One region of the Halopseudomonas pelagia genome, then DNA from elsewhere that is predicted to be linked to it. Evidence: predicted binding sites of a transcription regulator. Region 1 holds the regulator's gene; each other region holds the start of a gene.
The links. Region 1 encodes FliA, which starts transcription of late flagellar genes. Its sites were predicted from a motif close to CTAAAGTTTNNNNNNNNNNNGCCGNTAA; they were not measured.

Region 1 (5,922 bases):
ATCCTGGCGCGTTGATCTCCGCCGTGCGCGTCTCGCTGTCGCGCTCCATCGTGCAAAGCATTGTAGGGCTTGACTCCGAGCTACCTGTGATCACATTGGAGCCAAGGTTGGAACAGATGTTGCTACAGAGTCTACAGAAGGCCGGGCAGGGTGGTGATGACGGCATCATGCTCGAGCCGGGCATGGCGGAAAAGCTTCAGCGCTCACTGGCCGATGCGGTGCAACGTCAGGAAGTGCAGGGCAAGCCAGCGATACTGCTGGTCGCGGGTCCGGTTCGCGGGATGATGGCCAAGTTTGTCCGCTATGCGGCGCCAGGTGCCCACGTGTTGTCCTACCAGGAAATACCGGACAGCAAGCAGGTCACCATTGTCGCGACAGTTGGCCAAAGCTGAAAGGCTCAGAGTGAAAGGGCCCAAAGCTGAAAGCCTCAGAATTGGACACGCAGCGCTAAAGCCGCCGAGTCAGTTAAACGAATGTAGAGGGTGAGTCAGCCATGAAAGTAAAACGTTTCTTTGCCGCAGACATGCGCCAGGCGATGAAGCTGGTACGCGACGAGCTCGGTGCCGATGCCTCCATCATCGCCAATCGCCGCGTCGTTGGTGGTGTGGAACTGACTGCCGCAGTGGATTACGAAGCGCCACGGCTGACTCCCCCCACGCCCGGCTTGAGCCAGGAATTGAAAAAAACCCAAGAGCGTATCGTCACCGCTCGGGCTCAGCTTGAAGCGGGGGAGCGCGCCAGCTCAGGCCCCAGCGTCAACCGCCAGTTGTTTGGCGAAACCTTGCGTCAGGCGGCGCAGGGCGGATCGCCGGAAGCGCAGGATTTTCTTGATCGCCTCAATAACGAGATGGCGCAACCGGCCGCGGCCAGGATCAAACCGGAACCAGCGCCGCGGGTTGCTGAACCGGAAGCTGAGTCCGGTTCGGGCTTGAGCGCGATGCGCGCGGAAATCGCCGGGCTGCGCGAGATGCTCGAAGCGCAGCTGGGCAATATGGCCTGGGGTCAGATCAATCAACAGCAGCCGCGTCAAGCCAGCCTATGGCGCCGCCTGACCCAACTGGGTCTGCCCGCCGAGCTGAGCCAGAAGCTGTTGCGTCTGGTCGCCGATGAGCCCAACACCCGCCAGGCCTGGCGTATGTTGCTGGCTCACCTGTCGCACAGCATTCCGGTTATCCGTGATGAATTGATTGAAGAGGGCGGTGTGATTGCGCTGGTCGGTCCGACCGGCTCTGGCAAAACCACCACGCTGGGCAAACTGGCTGCGCGGTATGTGCTCAAGCACGGCAGCCAGCACGTGGCCCTGGTGACCATGGATACCTACCGCATCGGCGCCCATGAGCAGTTGCGCACCCTGGGCCGTATTCTGAACGTGCCAGTGCGGGTAGTAGACGAGCAGAATGGTTTGGCCGACGTGCTCAAGGAATTTTCCGGCAAACGCCTGGTGTTGCTGGATACCGCAGGCCTGCAAGCGCAGGATCCGCATCTTCAGGGTCAACTGAGCCAATTGGCCGCCTTGGGTACCAATGTCAGCAAGTTGCTGGTGTTGGCTGCCACCAGTCAATATCAGGTGCTCAAGGCCGCGTATCACACCTATAAGGTGTGTGGCCTGGATGGTTGTGTGATCACCAAGGTGGACGAGTCGGCTACTCTTGGTGAAGTATTGGGTCTGGCTATGCAGCAGGGTTTACCGGTAGCCTATCTGGCAGATGGCCAGCGCATTCCGGATGATATAAGCCGTGCAGTTGGCCACCAACTGGTTAGCCGGGCGGTAAGCCTGGCCGGCAACGAAAGCCCGCCCGATCAGGCGATGGCTGATGTGTTTGCCGGTATACTGCACAATCAGCGTGCTGGTTAACAGACGTTCAACAGTTTTATTGATAACAAGGTAAGCCACGCAGATGGGCAGCAAACATCCGGTTCAGGTTATCGCGGTCACCGGCGGCAAAGGTGGTATCGGCAAAACCAACGTGTCGGTCAACCTGGGCATCGCCCTGGCCGACATGGGGCGCCGTGTGGTGCTGCTTGATGCCGACCTTGGCTTGGCCAACGTCGATGTATTGCTGGGTCTCAAGCCTAAAGCCACCTTGGCTGACGTGCTGGAGGGCACCTGCGAATTGCGTGATGTGCTTCTGAATGGCCCGGGCGGCATGCGCATAGTGCCAGCGGCATCCGGCGCCGCGACCATGGTCAACCTCAACCCCCAGCAGCACGCCGGGCTGATTCAGGCCTTCAGCGATATTGGCGACAACATCGACGTGCTGATCGTTGATACCGCCGCCGGCATTGGCGACTCGGTCGTCAGCTTCGTGCGCGCCGCCCAGGAAGTGCTGGTGGTAGTGTGCGATGAACCCACTTCGATTACTGACGCCTACGCGCTGATCAAGCTACTCAACCGCGATCACGGCATGACCCGCTTCCGCGTATTGGCCAATATGGTACATACGCCACAGGAAGGCCGGGCCGTTTTTGCTAAGCTGACCAAAGTGACGGACCGCTTTCTTGATGTTGCTCTGCAGTATGTGGGAGCAGTGCCCTATGATGAGAACGTGCGCAAAGCCGTGCAGAAGCAGCGTGCAATCTATGAAGTATTTCCGCGCAGCAAAGCCTCCATCGCCATTCGAGGCATCGCGCAAAAAGTAGATGCTTGGCCCCTGCCGGCCAACCCACGTGGGCATCTTGAATTTTTCGTCGAGCGCCTGGTGCAGCAGACGGGCTCAGGCCTATGACACAAACGGCTGGTGGATTGAGCATGTATACACGCGCACAGTGTTCCGCTAACAATCAGGATCAGTTGGTTTCCCAATATGCCCCCTTGGTGAAACGCATCGCTTATCACATGCTCGCCCGTCTGCCTTCCAGCGTTCAGGTCGATGATCTTATACAGGCGGGCATGATTGGCTTGCTCGAGGCCTCGCGCAAATTTGAGAGCGGCAAGGGCGCCAGTTTTGAAACCTACGCGGGTATCCGTATTCGTGGCGCCATGCTGGATGAGGTGCGCAAGGGTGACTGGGCGCCACGTTCTGTGCATCGTAATACCCGTATGGTCAGCGATGCGGTGCGTGCAGTAGAGTCGCGCCTGGGTCGTGATGCCAAGGATCATGAGATCGCCGCAGAGCTGGAGATGAGCCTGGAAGAGTATTACGCCATTCTCAATGATACCTCCGGTAGCAAACTGTTCAGTTTCGATGAGCTGCTCGAAAGCGGTACGCGGGCCGATGCGCACAGCGATGAAGAGCCTTTGGGCGGTTTGCAGGATCAACGCTTTCGCGCTGCGCTGGTTGAAGCGATCGAAGGCTTGCCGGAGCGCGAACGGCTGTTATTGTCGCTGTATTACGATGAAGAGCTGAACCTGAAAGAGATCGGTGCGGTGCTCGGCGTCAGCGAGTCGCGCGTCAGCCAACTGCATAGTCAGTGTGCCGCGCGACTGCGCGCCAGGCTCAGTGGATGGCGAAACGATTGATTTTGTTCCCGGTATCCGGACAATGCCCGGCTGGACTGGAAGAATAAGTATTGAATGTCAGTGTAAGCAACACCGGATGGCCACTCCGGTTACACTGGCAGCTATTGAGTTTACAAGGCTTGTTTGGCCAGTAGCTTAACGGAGTGTGACAGTGCACTCTTCCTGGTTTGTACGGAGGTCGACTTGGACAAGAATATGAAAATTCTCATCGTTGATGATTTTTCAACGATGAGGCGCATTATCAAGAATCTGTTGCGCGACCTGGGTTTCACCAATACGGCAGAAGCCGACGATGGAACCTCGGCCTTGCCGATGTTGCAGAGCGGCAGCTTTGACTTCCTGGTGACCGACTGGAACATGCCGGGCATGAGTGGCATTGATCTGCTGCGCGCGGTGCGTGCCGATGACCGGCTGAAAAATCTGCCGGTGCTGATGGTGACGGCTGAAGCCAAGCGCGACCAGATCATTGAAGCGGCGCAGGCCGGCGTCAATGGTTATGTGGTCAAGCCTTTCACTGCTCAAGCGTTGAAAGAAAAGATCGAGAAGATCTTCGAGCGGGTTCAGGCAAAATAATAATTATCCGGGGTACAGGTTATGGCGTTAAGTAAGGATCCCGGCCAGGCAACCGCTCAGGAATTCGAACATTCCCTCAAAGATAATGCGCGGCAGCTGGTCGATTACCTGGAAAAGGGCCAGTACGGCGAAGCCATACTGGTCATACATGCAATCAATCAGGCTCGCGATCGCGGTCTGTATTACGAAGTGGGTCAACTGACCCGGGCGTTGCACAGTTCAATCGTCAACTTCCAGATCGATACCTCCCACGCATTGGCTGACGGTGTTGAAGTCTCCAAGATTTCGGATGCCTCGGACCGCCTTGATTATGTGGTCAAACTGACCGATAAAGCCGCCAATCGCACCATGGATCTGGTCGAAACCAGCGCGCCTATCGTTTCCAGCCTAGGCGCAGAAGCCAGTGCCCTGCGCGCCGACTGGCAGCGTCTGCAACGGCGTGAGATGGAAGCCGGCGAGTTTCGCGAACTGTATAGGCGTATGGGCGAGTTCCTCGCCAAGACCGAAGAATCCAGTGCCCAGGTCAGCGCTAATCTCAACGATATTCTTATTGCCCAGGACTATCAGGATCTCACCGGTCAGGTGATCAAGCGTGTGACCACGCTGGTCCATGACGTGGAAGAAAGCCTGGTCAATCTGGTGCGTATGGCCGGTCAGGTAGATCGGATTGCCGGCATCAACCATGGCCAATCCGAGCAAGAAGCAAAAAAAGTCTCCACCAGGGGTGAAGGTCCGCAGATTCATGCCGATAAAAGAGAAGACGTTGTATCCGGACAGGATGAAGTCGATGATCTTCTCTCCAGTCTGGGCTTCTAACTACAAGCACGCCCGGGAGTGGATGCATGAGTTTTGACGCGGATGAGGAAATTCTTCAGGATTTTCTGGTGGAAGCCGGAGAAATCCTCGAGCTGTTATCTGAACAGCTGGTCGATCTGGAGAACCGTCCTGATGACACCAATCTGCTCAATGCGATTTTCCGCGGCTTTCACACCGTCAAGGGCGGCGCTGGATTTCTGCAGCTTGATGCGCTGGTAGGCTGCTGCCATATCGCCGAGAACGTCTTCGACATTCTGCGCAAGGGTGAGCGCCAGGTTGATTCGGAGCTGATGGATGTGGTGCTCCAGGCGCTCGACAGCGTCAATGAGATGTTCACGCAGGTTCGCGAAGGTGAACAACCGCAACCGGCCGATCCGGCGCTGCTCGAGGCCCTTGCTGCGCTCGCGGTGCCCGCCAGCGCAGATGTGATCTCGGCAACCGCTGACGCTAACAGCGCAGCCGCTCCCGAAGCTCAGGGTGATGTCACCGATGACGAGTTCGAGCAGTTGCTCGATGCCTTGAAAGGCCCCGCCGCCACTGCCGTCGAAGAAGTTGTGCCGGTTATGGCGGCAGCGCCTAGCCATGGCAGCGGTGATGAAATAACCGACGATGAATTTGAAGCCTTGCTGGACCAGTTGCACGGCACCGGCCAGCAGGCGGCAGTGACTCCTGCACCCAAGGCTGAGGCCCCGGCTGCCATCTCTGCCGGCCATGGTGATGAAATCGATGACGACGAGTTCGAGAGGTTGCTCGACGAGTTGCATGGCAAGGGCGCCGCGCCGGGCAAAGTGAGCGAAGCCGTCTCTTCATCCACTTCTTCACCTCCTTCTTCAGCCGATGCTCCAGCGGCGGCTAGTCCGCCCGCACCGCCTCAGGCAGATGCGCCAGAGCATATCACCGACGATGAGTTCGAAGCTTTGCTTGACCAGTTGCATGGTAACGGTCAGGCGCCGGGCAAGTTGGACGACGCGGTAGCAGCGCCGGCGGCCAAAACATCCGCGGCGGTACCGGCTGCGGCAGTCGCCAAGCCGGCAGCCAAGGCGCCCGCATCTTCGCCCCAGCCGGCGAAAGCG
Region 2 (5,922 bases), 1.1 Mb from region 1:
GGCATGGTCCGCCAGTTGTTGGGCAGCGAGGTGTACATCCACCAGTCGCGCATCAACGACAAGTACGGCTTTCAAGGCAGCGGATTTGACTGGCATTCGGATTTTGAAACCTGGCACGCCGAAGACGGCATGCCACGGATGCGCGCCGTCAGTGCGTCGTTAATGCTGACTGACAACAACGAGTTCAACGGCCCGCTGATGCTCATCCCTGGCTCGCACCACCAATTCGTGCCCTGTGTCGGTGAAACCCCCGAGGCCAATTGGGAGAGCTCGCTGAAGGCGCAGAAAGCCGGTGTACCTGACGAAACCGTCCTCGCGGACCTGGGCAAGCGCGGCGGTATTCAAGCACCCAAGGGGCCTGCTGGCTCACTGCTGTTATTCGAGTGCAATGTGCTGCATGCGTCAAACGGCAATATGTCGCCCTGGCCACGCTCCAATCTGTTCTTCGTCTACAACAGCGTCGACAACCCATTGGGCGTGCCCTACGCCGCGAATAGCGAACGGCCTGAATACCTGGGTGCGCGCCGCAACGTGAAGCCCCTGGAAATTCACGATGACTTCCCCGAGCTGGCCGGCCAGGGCGTTGAACCCCTGCAAGGCCATGGCTAGATTCGGGATCGGCTAGCGAAGCTACAGCGACAGAGGCGTGGTTCCTACTCCGAACATAGGACCACGCTCTGCCGGCCGATAAAGCACTGGACCACGAGCAATACTCAGGTTCTGAAACGACCTACCTGCTGCTGTAATCCTGCCGCCAGTCTGGCCATTGATTCGCTGGCTTGGCGACTTTCTTCTGAGCTCTGCGCTGCCTGGTTGGACAGATCGCGAATGCCGCTGATATTACGTGCGATCTCTTCAGTGGTTTGGCTTTGCTCCTCACAGGCCGACGCTATCTGCGCGGCCATGTCATTGATGCGTACTACCGATTGGGCGGTCTCGTTCAACGAGCGCTCCGCCCCGGCGGCTTGTTCCACGCTTTGCGAGGCAAGCCCTGCACCGCGCTGCATGACCGCCACCGCCTGACCACTACCTGCCTGCAGGCTCTGAATCATCTCCTGAATATCCCGCGTGGAGGCTTGTGTGCGGGCGGCCAATGCCCGTACTTCATCGGCCACTACCGCAAAGCCCCTGCCCTGCTCTCCGGCGCGCGCCGCTTCAATCGCCGCGTTCAACGCCAGCAGGTTGGTCTGTTCTGCAATCGCCTGGATAACACTGAGCACTCCGCCGATCTTGTCGCTGTCCTGCTCCAGACGATTGATCACCCCGGCAGCCTCTTCGACGTCTGCCGCCAACCGGCGCAGCGCATTCATGGTCTGGCCCACGACCTCGGAGGCAGCGTGCCCCTGCTTGTCTGCCTGGCTGGCAGCCTCGGCGGTGCTGTGGGCGTTATCCGCGACCTCCTGAATGGCCGCGGTCATCTCTGTCGCGGCGGTACTGACCTGATCGATCGCACTGTACTGTTCATTGACCAGGCGATCCTGATGCGCAGCAATGGTACTCATCTGCTCGGACGCCGCTGCCACTTGCAGAGTGGAGTCAGCGACTTCGCGGATCAACGTCTGCAGCTGGGAGAGGAACTGGTTAATAGTGGTGCCCAACTGGCCTATTTCATCAGTCGAATTGACCTCCACCCGCTTGGTCAAATCACCTTCACCATCGGCTATATCACTAATGCGCTGCAGAATGTTCTGGATAGGACGGACAATCAGACCGGGGAAAAATAGGATCATCAGCAAACACACGGCCAATCCGATCAGCGTCATGGTCGTAACAATGGCCGAGCCCCTAGCCGACGCGACGCGAGCTTCAGCCTCCTCCAAGGCGGCCTGCGCATCAATCTGCTGGGTCATCTCATCTATCATTTCTCGGGCATTGCTAAACAGCTGCGCTGACCGTCCAAAACTCAGGGTTTCAGCGCGTATCATATCAGCGTCGTAATCGCTCTGGGCCAAGCTCACCACTTCGTCTGTCGAACGCTTCCACTCTGCAAAAGCATCGTTGAACCGCTGCGCCATAGCCTTCCCTTCACTTGAACGGGTATTGCTAGCAAAGGCGCTAACTCGGTCAATGGCCTGCTGCATATTCTCGCTGTGCTCCGCTGTCATTTCCGCGAACTGATCAGGATCAAGTCCGCTTACCAATGCTCGTTCCGCCAGCAAGGCCTGATACAAGTCACGATCAGCTTGGAGCAGGGTCGTCGACTGTGGCAAAAGCTCATCGGAAAAACGGCTCAAACGGCCTGTAAGATCGGTTACTGCAATATACGACACCATTCCCAGGGCGAAGAACAAGCCGACCAAAATACCTAGCGGTAAAGTCAGCTTCCAACGAAAGCTCATATTGCGAAAAAAGCCGAACATAGTTATCACTCCAGTAACCAACGCAATGCACTCTGCAGAATTTCCGTGACAGCATCACCGATTTCCTGGCGCATCTGACCGGAGTATCGACCAAAATACCGCTTTCTTTAGTTTTGGTTACATTTTATGCAACAGTTCATGCCGGCAAAGGCAACAATTTGCTGGAGCAGTTGGACTGATGAGCATCGAGGCGGGTACTTACAAGGGGAAAACAAGCCAACCCGGGAGGGTTGGCTATTGGATCAGGAGAGCATAACCAGGCGGTTCGGCAGCTCGTTGCGCTCGTGGGTAGCGGGTACATGCTGCTGCAATTGCTCACCACAAGCCTGAATACAGGTTAGAAAGCCTTGGAGCACTTCGCCTTCGCGCACCTGGGCAGTAAAGCGCTCGATGATCGACTCCCACACCGCATCATCAATCCGCGCAGAAATGCCGCGGTCGACCAGTATTTCCACATAGCGCTCGGCCTCTGACACGAAGATCAGCATGCCGGTATCGCCTTCGGTGTGATGCAAACCCTGCTCGACGAACTGCCGACGCGCAAGATTACCCGCGCGCCAGAATCGGACCGGTGCCGGTATTAACCGGGTCATGATTCCCGGTAGCCGGAACACCAGCGCCAGCAAGATAAAGCTCAGCCACTGCACCAGCAGCAGTTGCCACGGCCCCAACCAATCGGTCAGCAGCAGCACCGCTCCCGGCAATACCAGGGCTATCAAGCTGGCCCACAGCAGCGGGATGTAATGATAGTCATCAGCCTGCGCGGCCAATACCGTGACCACCTCGGCATCGGTTGTCAGTTCAATTCGGTCGATCGCATCAGCTACTTGCTGCTGCTCATTTTGCGTAAGAAGAGTCATTGCTTTTCCATCCTGGACATTACCAGCCACCCGAGGCGCCACCGCCTCCAAAGCCGCCACCACCACCACCGAAACCGCCGCCACCGCCCATACCGCCACCACGGCCGCCCATACCACCGAGCAAGGCTCCTGCCAGCATGGCTGTGCCCAGGCGGCCGCGTTTACCACGCCCACCACGGCCACCGCCGCCAATCAGGCCCATGACGATAAAGAACAGCAGAATAAATATCCCGACCGGCGGCTTGTCACCTTTGCCTGCGGGCTGCGCATCCGGAGCGCGAAGTGGATCACCCCCGAGCACCTGAACCATCGCCGTCGTCCCTTCAACGATACCGCGCTCGAATTCATTCTGACGGAAGGCCGGGGTAATAATGCTGTTGATGATCAGCGAAGACTGGGCATCTGTCAGACGCCCTTCCAGGCCATAACCAACCTCGATACGCAGAAGCCGATCATCGCGGGCAATAATCAGCAAGGCACCAGTATCTTCCTCGGCCTGGCCTATACCCCAGGTACGCCCGAGTTCCAGACCGAACTCTTCGATACTGCGCCCCTGCAGGTCCGGTACCGTGACCACAACAACCTGCTCGCCGGTAGCCTGTTCGTGGCTGGCCAACATCGAGGTCAGTTGCGACTCGGTGGCAGATTCGAGCATCTCGGCCTGGTCAACTACTCGACCGGTTAGCTCAGGAACGGTTAAGTCCTGCGCCGTCACTGTGCTCGCCATCAGTACCAGACCTGCGATCAGGGCCGCTTTCATGCCTGACCTTATAACTGACAAGGGTGATGCATAGCTCATTCGAACTCCACAGCAGGCGCTTGTTCAGCGTTGTCGGTTGTCGCTTCGAAGTTTTCACGGATGGGCATATCGCTGTACATCACGCTATGCCAGAGACGTCCTGGGAAGGTGCGTATCTCGGTGTTGTACTGCTCGACGGCAGCGATGTAATCCCGGCGAGCAACCGCAATACGATTCTCGGTGCCTTCAAGTTGCGACTGCAGCGCCAGAAAGTTCTGATTCGACTTCAGTTCCGGATAGCGCTCGGAGACCGCCATCAGGCGGCTCAATGCCCCGGTCAGTTGGCCTTGGGCCTGTTCGAAGGCGCGCATCTTAGCCGGATCATTCAAGTCATCCGCGCTGATCTGGATCGAGGTTGCGCGGGCGCGTGCTTCGACCACTGCGGTCAAGGTCTCCTGCTCCTGGCGGGCAAAACCTTTTACCGTTTCCACCAGATTCGGGATCAGATCCGCACGGCGCTGATACTGGTTCTCGACCTGCGACCAGGCGGACTTAACCTGCTCATCGTAGGTTGGAATATTGTTGATGCCGCAACCGGCCAGAAACGTGGTAATCACGAGAAGAGCTGCCAGGTGCCAAGGTAATCGCAAATGCTGCGTATGCATTTTGTACTCGTCCATGCCGAAAGGGTTTCAAGTCAGACCATCTGCCCGAAGGTGAGTTCAGAGCATTGTGCAGAGCCCACCCTAACAGCATTGCCGCTGTTTTTCTTGCAACGACAACCGCAGGGCTACAAATGCGCGCCGCAGCAGCCGTCGCGAGAGGGTAAACTGGTGTTCAGACTCTAACACCGGTTCCGCAAACAATGACCTTCGCCTCCCTCGGCTTGATTGATCCGCTCGTACGCACTCTGGCAACGCTTGGCTACGAGACCCCGACGCCCATCCAGCTACAGGCCATACCCGCCGTTCTCAAAGGCGGCGATCTGCTGGCTGCCGCCCAAACCGGCACGGGTAAAACGGCCGGTTTCGCCTTGCCGCTGTTGCAACGGCTGACCCAGGAAGGCGCCAAGACAGCCAGCAACTGCGTGCGGGCCCTGGTCCTGGTGCCGACCAGGGAGTTGGCCGAGCAGCTATTGCACAGCTTCACGGCCTACGGTGAACAACTGCCATTGCGCAGCTACGCGGTATACGGCGGTGTGGCGATTAATCCGCAGATGATGGCTTTGCGCAAAGGGACGGATGTGCTCATCGCCACGCCTGGCCGACTACTCGACCTGCATCGTCAGAACGCGGTGAAGTTTAGTCAACTGCAGGTACTGGTCCTGGATGAGGCCGACCGTATGCTCGACCTGGGTTTTGCCGACGAGTTGCAACAGCTATTCATGACGCTGCCGAAACGGCGTCAGACGCTACTGTTCTCCGCAACCTTTTCCGCGACCATCCGGAGCCTGGCGGATGAGTTGCTGCACGATCCCCTGCAGATTGATATCAGCCCGCGTAACTCCGCAGCGCGTAACGTTACCCAGCACGTCATTCCGGTGGATAAAAAGCGCAAAAGCGAGCTTTTTCTCCACTTGCTCACCCAGCGCAGCTGGGGCCAGGTGCTGGTCTTTGCGAAAACCCGTGTTGCCGTCGACCAGCTAGCGGAAGCGCTGCAAGCCCAGGGCATACCGGCGGACGCCATCCATGGCGACCGGCCACAGCCCAGCCGCTTGCGCGCCCTTGCCCGATTCAAGGCTGGCGAGGTGCAGGTGCTGGTGGCTACCGACGTGGCCGCCCGTGGCTTGGATATCGAAGCGCTGCCGGTGGTGGTCAATCTGGACCTGCCCATCGTCGCCGAGGATTACATCCACCGCATTGGCCGTACTGGTCGTGCTGGCGCTGATGGGGAAGCTATCTCTTTAGTCAGTGCAGATGAAGTCAGGCAGCTCGCCGCCATTGAAACGCTGCTGCAAACCTTG
Region 3 (5,922 bases), 170 kb from region 1:
ACGGGCATGGCACCACCGTGGCTGGTGTCTTCGCGGCAGCCTGGAACGGCGGTGGCAACAGTGGCTTTCTGCGCGGGCTGGACAAGGTCGGCCCTGGCTTTGAGGTGATCGTCGAACGTAATTCGGATGCGGGAATCACGGCCAATATCGCTGCTTCGGTGAATCTGGTCGAAGACGGTGTGCGGGTACTCAACTGGAGTTGGGGTATCCACCGCGTCGGCGCGATCGATATTAACGGCAAGGAAATCGACTCGCTGGTGCGCTCCGGCATCGCCATGAGTGGCTACGAAGAACTCCTGGAGGAGTTCTTTCTCTGGCTGCGCCGTGAGCATCCGGATGTGGTGGTAGTCAATTCGGCGGGCAATGCTTCCTCGTATTCCGGCCGCGACGAGTATCGACTGCCATCATCATTCGTAACCGATCAATTGTTTGTGGTCGGCGGTCATGAACGCAGTGACAAGGATGTGGCGGTGGATGATCCTGAGTACGCCATCAAGCGCAGCGCGTCGAATATCGACATGCGCGTGGACGTGACAGCGGCTGCCTGCGTGCTCGGCTCGACCATGGAGAAAGGTCAGCGCGGCGATGTACATTGCGGCACTTCCTACGCTACCCCTTTGGTCGCGGGCCTGCTGGCGGCGATGATGTCAATCGACCCGGAGCTGGAGCCGGAGCAGTTACGCATGCTGCTGCGTCGCAGCGCGATGACCATTGGTGAGGAGTATGATTTCGAGCCAGTGGAAGCGGATGACCTGACCGCGCCGATACTGCCGTCGGAACGGGCCAATGATCTGAATCATCCGGATGTCGGCCGTTCAGCGCGTCTGGATATGTACAAGGCATTGGATCTGGCGGTGCAGAGTCTGGAGCGGGTGCGCTAGGGCCTTGTTGGCCACGGCAGCGCAAATCAAAACAGAGACTTGCGCTAGCCTATGCGCTGTTACTTGGCCGCGTTGTACAAAGGTTGCACCCGCGGAATTGCCGCTTGCAGGGCTTGAATGCGCCCGCCTGAGTTCGGGTGAGTGCTGAGGAACTCCGGAGGCTGGCCTTGTGATGCGCTGGCCATTTTTTGCCATAGGCTGACGGCGGCTTCCGGCTTGTAACCGGCTCTAGCGGCCAGTTCCAGCCCGATCAGGTCGGCCTCAGACTCGTTTGAACGACTGTTGGGCAACATCAGCCCCACCTGCACTGCCTGGTCTGCAGCCTGCTGGCCAGCCTGTCCCAGGCCGAGCAGAGCGCCAGCAAGCTGAGTTCCGGTTTGCGTGACATAGGCTCTGGAGATGGCTTCGCGGCCGTGCTCACGCAGGGCATGGGCAATCTCGTGGCCCATGATCTGGGCGATTTCATCGTCGGTCAGTTTCAACTGGGTGATGATGCCGCTGTAGAAAATGATCTTGCCGCCGGGCGCACAGCTGGCGTTGATCTGGTCGCTCTTGATCAGGTTGACTTCCCAATTCCAGGAGCGGGCGTCCTGACGAAAATGCGTGACTTCAGGGATCAGATCGTTGGAGATCCGGCGCAGCCGCTGAAGCATTGCCGCATCCGTGTTCAAGACCTTCTTGCTGCGCGCTTCTGCGAGCATCTTGTTGTAGGACTCTGCCGCCATTTTATCGACTTCAGCGCTGGACAAGGCACTGAACATGCGTTGCTCCCGGTCGACGCCTACAGCGCCTCCCTGAGTGGTCTGGACGGTTTCACAGCCTACTAGCGCAAGTAGCGGCAGGCACAACAGAAAGCGGGTACGCATGATCTAATAATCCTTGAGTCAGAATGTCGAGTGGTTCGGCATGCAGCGTATGTATCACGCTTCGACCATAGATTCAGCAAAAGTATTCAGATTTGCCAATTCGTTCTGAAGATTTGGCCACCCCTGCCGATACCGAGATATTGCGACACACTTAGCCGAGGTTATGCATGAAATTCAAGTCTATCCAGTTCGCCATTGCAACGTTAGCAGGCGCCAGTCTGTTTGTCGCAGTTGGCATTATGACGCTGTATAGCCTTTACGCGGCCGAGCGTAGCCAGGATTTCATTCAGGGCAGCAGCCAGCAATTGCTTGAGGATCAGGTCGAGCGCCGACTGACGCAATTGGCGGAAGGCGAAAGCCAGCGTATTCGCCGCCGGCTGGAATATCCCTTCGTGGTTGCCCAGCAGCTCGCGCAGCTGAACCAATTGCTTGACGAGCTACAGGACGATGGGCTGCCGAGCTTGATGATGAGCCGCGAGGAAATGAATCGCGTCGTTCGCAAGACGTTGAGCGAAAACCCTGAACTGCTTGGCGTGTATGTCGGTTGGGAACCCGAAGCCTTTGATGATCTTGACCAGTATTTTGAAGGCGTAGAGACGGATGGCTATGACGGCACGGGCCGGTTCATGCCCTGGTGGTTCCGCAATGCCGATGGTGCCCTGGAACTGGATTCGCTGAGCGATCTGGAAGACGAAACCCTTAGCGATACCGGCGTGCGAGTCGGTGAATATTACCTTTGCCCCAAAGAAACCCTGGCCGCCTGTGTCAGTGATCCCGCGCCCTATGATGTCGGCGGCGACGAAGTGATGCTGGCTTCCTTTACCGTGCCGATCATCTCTGACGGCGTGTTCAAGGGGGTCGTCGGTGCCGACCTGTCACTGGAATTCATCCAGGACATGCTGATCCAGAGCAATGCCAACCTGTTTGACGGCAAGGGTGAGCAGGCCTTGATCAGCGGCAATAACCGCATCGTCGCCTACACCGGCGAGGGCGGCGTTGCCGGCGACCCGGCTGAACAGATTCTGGATGCCAACGAAATTGCCAATATTGCCAGCCTGGGTGACACGCTGCTGTATGACCTGGATGAAGAGGGCGGGCATATCGAATTGATGATGCCGATTCCGATCGGCGATACCGGTAGCCGCTGGATACTGATGATTTCCCTGCCTACTGACGTCGTCATGCAGGAGCTGAACAGTCTCAGTGCCGCACTGGATCAGCGTCAGACCGACGATGCACTGATGATGATTATCATCGGTCTGGTGGTGGCGCTACTCGGGCTGGCGGTCATGGTGCTGGTCGGTTTGGGCCTTTCCAAGCCAGCGCGCCGGCTGGTAGCCATGCTTGACGATATTGCCCGCGGCGACGGTGATCTGACCAAACGCCTGGCGGTGGATCGCAAGGACGAGCTGGGGGATATCGCCCGAGGCTTCAACGCCTTCCTCGACAAACTGCAGGCGATGATTCGCGAAGTGGTCAGCTCGGTACAGCAGGTCACGGACGCATCGGAGAATACAGCGGATATCGCCATGCGCACCAATGACGGGATTCAGCGCCAATTGAGCGAGATCGATCTGGTGGCGACTGCGGTCACCGAGATGACCGCGACAGCGCAGGACGTGGCGCGTAACGCAGCGCAGGCGGCGGAAGCGGCGAACAATGCGGACGGCTCGGCGAGTCATGGCCGTGATGTGGTCAAGTCCACTGCCAACGCCATTCAGGACCTGTCCGAGGATATTCAGAAGGCGGTTGCCAGTGTGCAGTCTCTGGCGCGCGACAGCGACAACATCACCGGTATTCTGGCGACCATCCGCGGGATTGCCGAGCAGACCAACCTGCTGGCGCTGAATGCGGCTATTGAAGCCGCCCGGGCTGGAGAACAAGGTCGGGGCTTCGCTGTGGTCGCGGATGAAGTGCGCAACCTTGCGCAGAAGACGCAAAGCTCTACCGAAGAAATTCAAACCATGATCGAGCAACTGCAAAAGGGCACGCGCGATACAGTCAAGGTCATGGAGCAGAGCCGCGTACGGACCGAGCAGAGTGTATTGCAAGCGGAAGAAGCGGATGCTGCGCTGACCTCGATTACCCAGGCGGTATCGATCATCACCGAAATGAACACCCAGATTGCCAGCGCGGCAGAGCAGCAAAGTGCGGTAGCGGAAGACGTCAACCGCAACGTCTCGACCATCGATCAGGTCGCCAAGTCAGTGGCAGAGGGTGCGCAAGAGGCCTCCGAAGCCAGCGCGGACCTGACCAAGCTGGCCGAGCATCAACGCCGCCTGATCAACCAGTTCAAGGTCTGATCAGACTTCAGTTATGACCCTTCCGCTTGGCGTGCAGCATTGCGCGCCTTGCGTACCAGGGCTGCTCATTGCCGGATTCACTGGGTGCATCATGCCCACCAGTGAGCTGGCGTTGAGCAGCAACGGCTGCAGATGGCTGGTGGCCGTCGCATTGGCCAGCCAGATCGCCTGCTCACCACTGTTCAGAGTCACGGGCATGCGTTCGCCCAGGCGCGCCGGCAAACCTTTGGCCGGCACGGTAATGAGTGCGCAGCTGTCCCAATAGCTGCCGTCGTCCAGACTGTACCTTTCCCAAAGTCCCGCCAGAGCTAGCCCGCCTTTTTGACTGCGCAGATACCAGGGCTGCTTGCGCTTGCCCTGCACCTGCCAGACAAAAAAGCCATCTACCGGAATCAGGCAGCGCCGCTGCGCCAGCGCCTGGCCGAACATGGGTTTTTCATGCAGGAATTCGGCTTTGGCACTGAAGGCGGCGCGATCCAGCTGTTTGAGCCAGGTGGGGGTGAGGTTCCAGAGCACACTGGCACATTCCAGGCTGCCCGCGGTCTTGCGCAGAATCAGCAACGGCTTGCCGGGCGCGATGTTCCAGGCCGGGCGCCAGCCTTCCGGCATGGCCGCAACAGGCGGGGTAAATTGGGCTAGGCGACCGCTCATTCAGTCTTCTACGTCCATGTCAGGCATGATCGGGGTCGCGGTCTGCCAATCACTGATCAGCTCGCGGGCAAGCCCGAGATCTTCCGCCGCAACCCAGATGCCGAGCAGGTCGAGGGCCGGAAGCTCGCCCATGGCGCCTTGCAGATATTGGCCGCTGAGATGGCAGCCGATGTGATGATCTTGCAACAAGTGCTCAAGCAGCTGGGCTTCGGCCATATCCGAGGGATGATAGGCACAGAGCATTCAGTCTTGCTCCCGGCGCAGATCCACGTGGTAGTCGTCCTCATTAGGATCTATCCACAGATGCACCTGAATCGGTTGGCAGCAGACCTGGCAATCCTCCACGTAGGTCTGTGTGCCGCCGGTCAGATCCAGCAGCAAACTGATGGTCTCACCACAGTGGGGACATTGTAAAAGTGCTTCATCGATCGCCTGCATGGGTGTGCCTTTGAGCTGCCTGATATATACCCTTCAGTGTAGCCCCATCGCCTTTCTGGCGAAACCAGCCGCTGGGCCGCATAATGCGCGGCTGAATCTGCTGCAAACGAGGATATTATGGGTGAGTTCGACGCGATAAGACCGTACTCCGACGAGGAGGTACCCGCGGTGCTTGATCGCTTGCTGCAAGATCGCGATCTGCTGGGTATGTTGGCGCGCTACCGTTTCCCCACGCTGACGCGCTGGATGCCGGGCGTCATGATGCGCTTGGTAGAAGCCGGCCTGCGCCGTGAGAGCAAGGGTATCAGCAGCGTCGAAGCGCTGCAGCACAAGCTCGAACCGTACATGACCCGGTTGATCGAACGCAGTGCGATTCAGGTGACCTATAGTGGCCTGGAGCACTTGCGCAAGGATCGTGCGCATCTGTTTTTAGCCAATCACCGCGATATCGTCATGGACCCGGCTTTCGTCAATTATGCGCTCTACCATGCCGGGCACCCGACGCCGCGCATCGCCATCGGCGATAACCTGCTGCAACGGCCCTTCGTCAGCGATCTGATGCGCCTGAACAAAAGTTTTATCGTGCACCGGTCTGTCAGCGGACGCCGCGAGAAGCTGGCGGTGTATCAATCGCTGTCGGCGTATATCAACCATTCGATCACCACCGGCCACTCGATCTGGATCGCTCAGGCGGAAGGCCGGGCCAAGGATGGGCAGGATGAAACGGATACCGCGATCATCAAGATGCTGTGCATGAGTCGCAAGTCAGAACCCTTTACTGAA

Region 2: a site for FliA is predicted at 2,444-2,471, ahead of EAO82_RS11120 (methyl-accepting chemotaxis protein). Genes of this name have one in related genera too.
Region 3: a site for FliA is predicted at 1,853-1,880, ahead of EAO82_RS16890 (methyl-accepting chemotaxis protein). Genes of this name have one in related genera too.

What each region holds. Positions count from the first base shown of each region.
Region 1 covers NZ_CP033116.1:3,487,102-3,493,023, reverse strand. Annotated here, with positions in the region: gene flhA (flagellar biosynthesis protein FlhA) at 1-392, shown strand, start outside; gene flhF (flagellar biosynthesis protein FlhF) at 494-1,855, shown strand; gene fleN (flagellar synthesis regulator FleN) at 1,899-2,726, shown strand; gene EAO82_RS16065 (RNA polymerase sigma factor FliA) at 2,723-3,460, shown strand; gene EAO82_RS16060 (chemotaxis response regulator CheY) at 3,656-4,033, shown strand; gene EAO82_RS16055 (protein phosphatase CheZ) at 4,055-4,849, shown strand; gene EAO82_RS16050 (chemotaxis protein CheA) at 4,876-5,922, shown strand, end outside.
Region 2 covers NZ_CP033116.1:2,352,820-2,358,741, reverse strand. Annotated here, with positions in the region: gene thpD (ectoine hydroxylase) at 1-609, shown strand, start outside; gene EAO82_RS11120 (methyl-accepting chemotaxis protein) at 714-2,360, opposite strand; gene EAO82_RS11115 (TPM domain-containing protein) at 2,603-3,220, opposite strand; gene EAO82_RS11110 (TPM domain-containing protein) at 3,240-3,980, opposite strand; gene EAO82_RS11105 (LemA family protein) at 4,016-4,624, opposite strand; gene EAO82_RS11100 (DEAD/DEAH box helicase) at 4,825-5,922, shown strand, end outside.
Region 3 covers NZ_CP033116.1:3,657,184-3,663,105, reverse strand. Annotated here, with positions in the region: gene EAO82_RS16900 (S8/S53 family peptidase) at 1-881, shown strand, start outside; gene EAO82_RS16895 (M48 family metallopeptidase) at 941-1,747, opposite strand; gene EAO82_RS16890 (methyl-accepting chemotaxis protein) at 1,915-4,050, shown strand; gene EAO82_RS16885 (SOS response-associated peptidase) at 4,051-4,701, opposite strand; gene EAO82_RS16880 (DUF2007 domain-containing protein) at 4,702-4,944, opposite strand; gene EAO82_RS16875 (CPXCG motif-containing cysteine-rich protein) at 4,945-5,139, opposite strand; gene EAO82_RS16870 (1-acyl-sn-glycerol-3-phosphate acyltransferase) at 5,254-5,922, shown strand, end outside.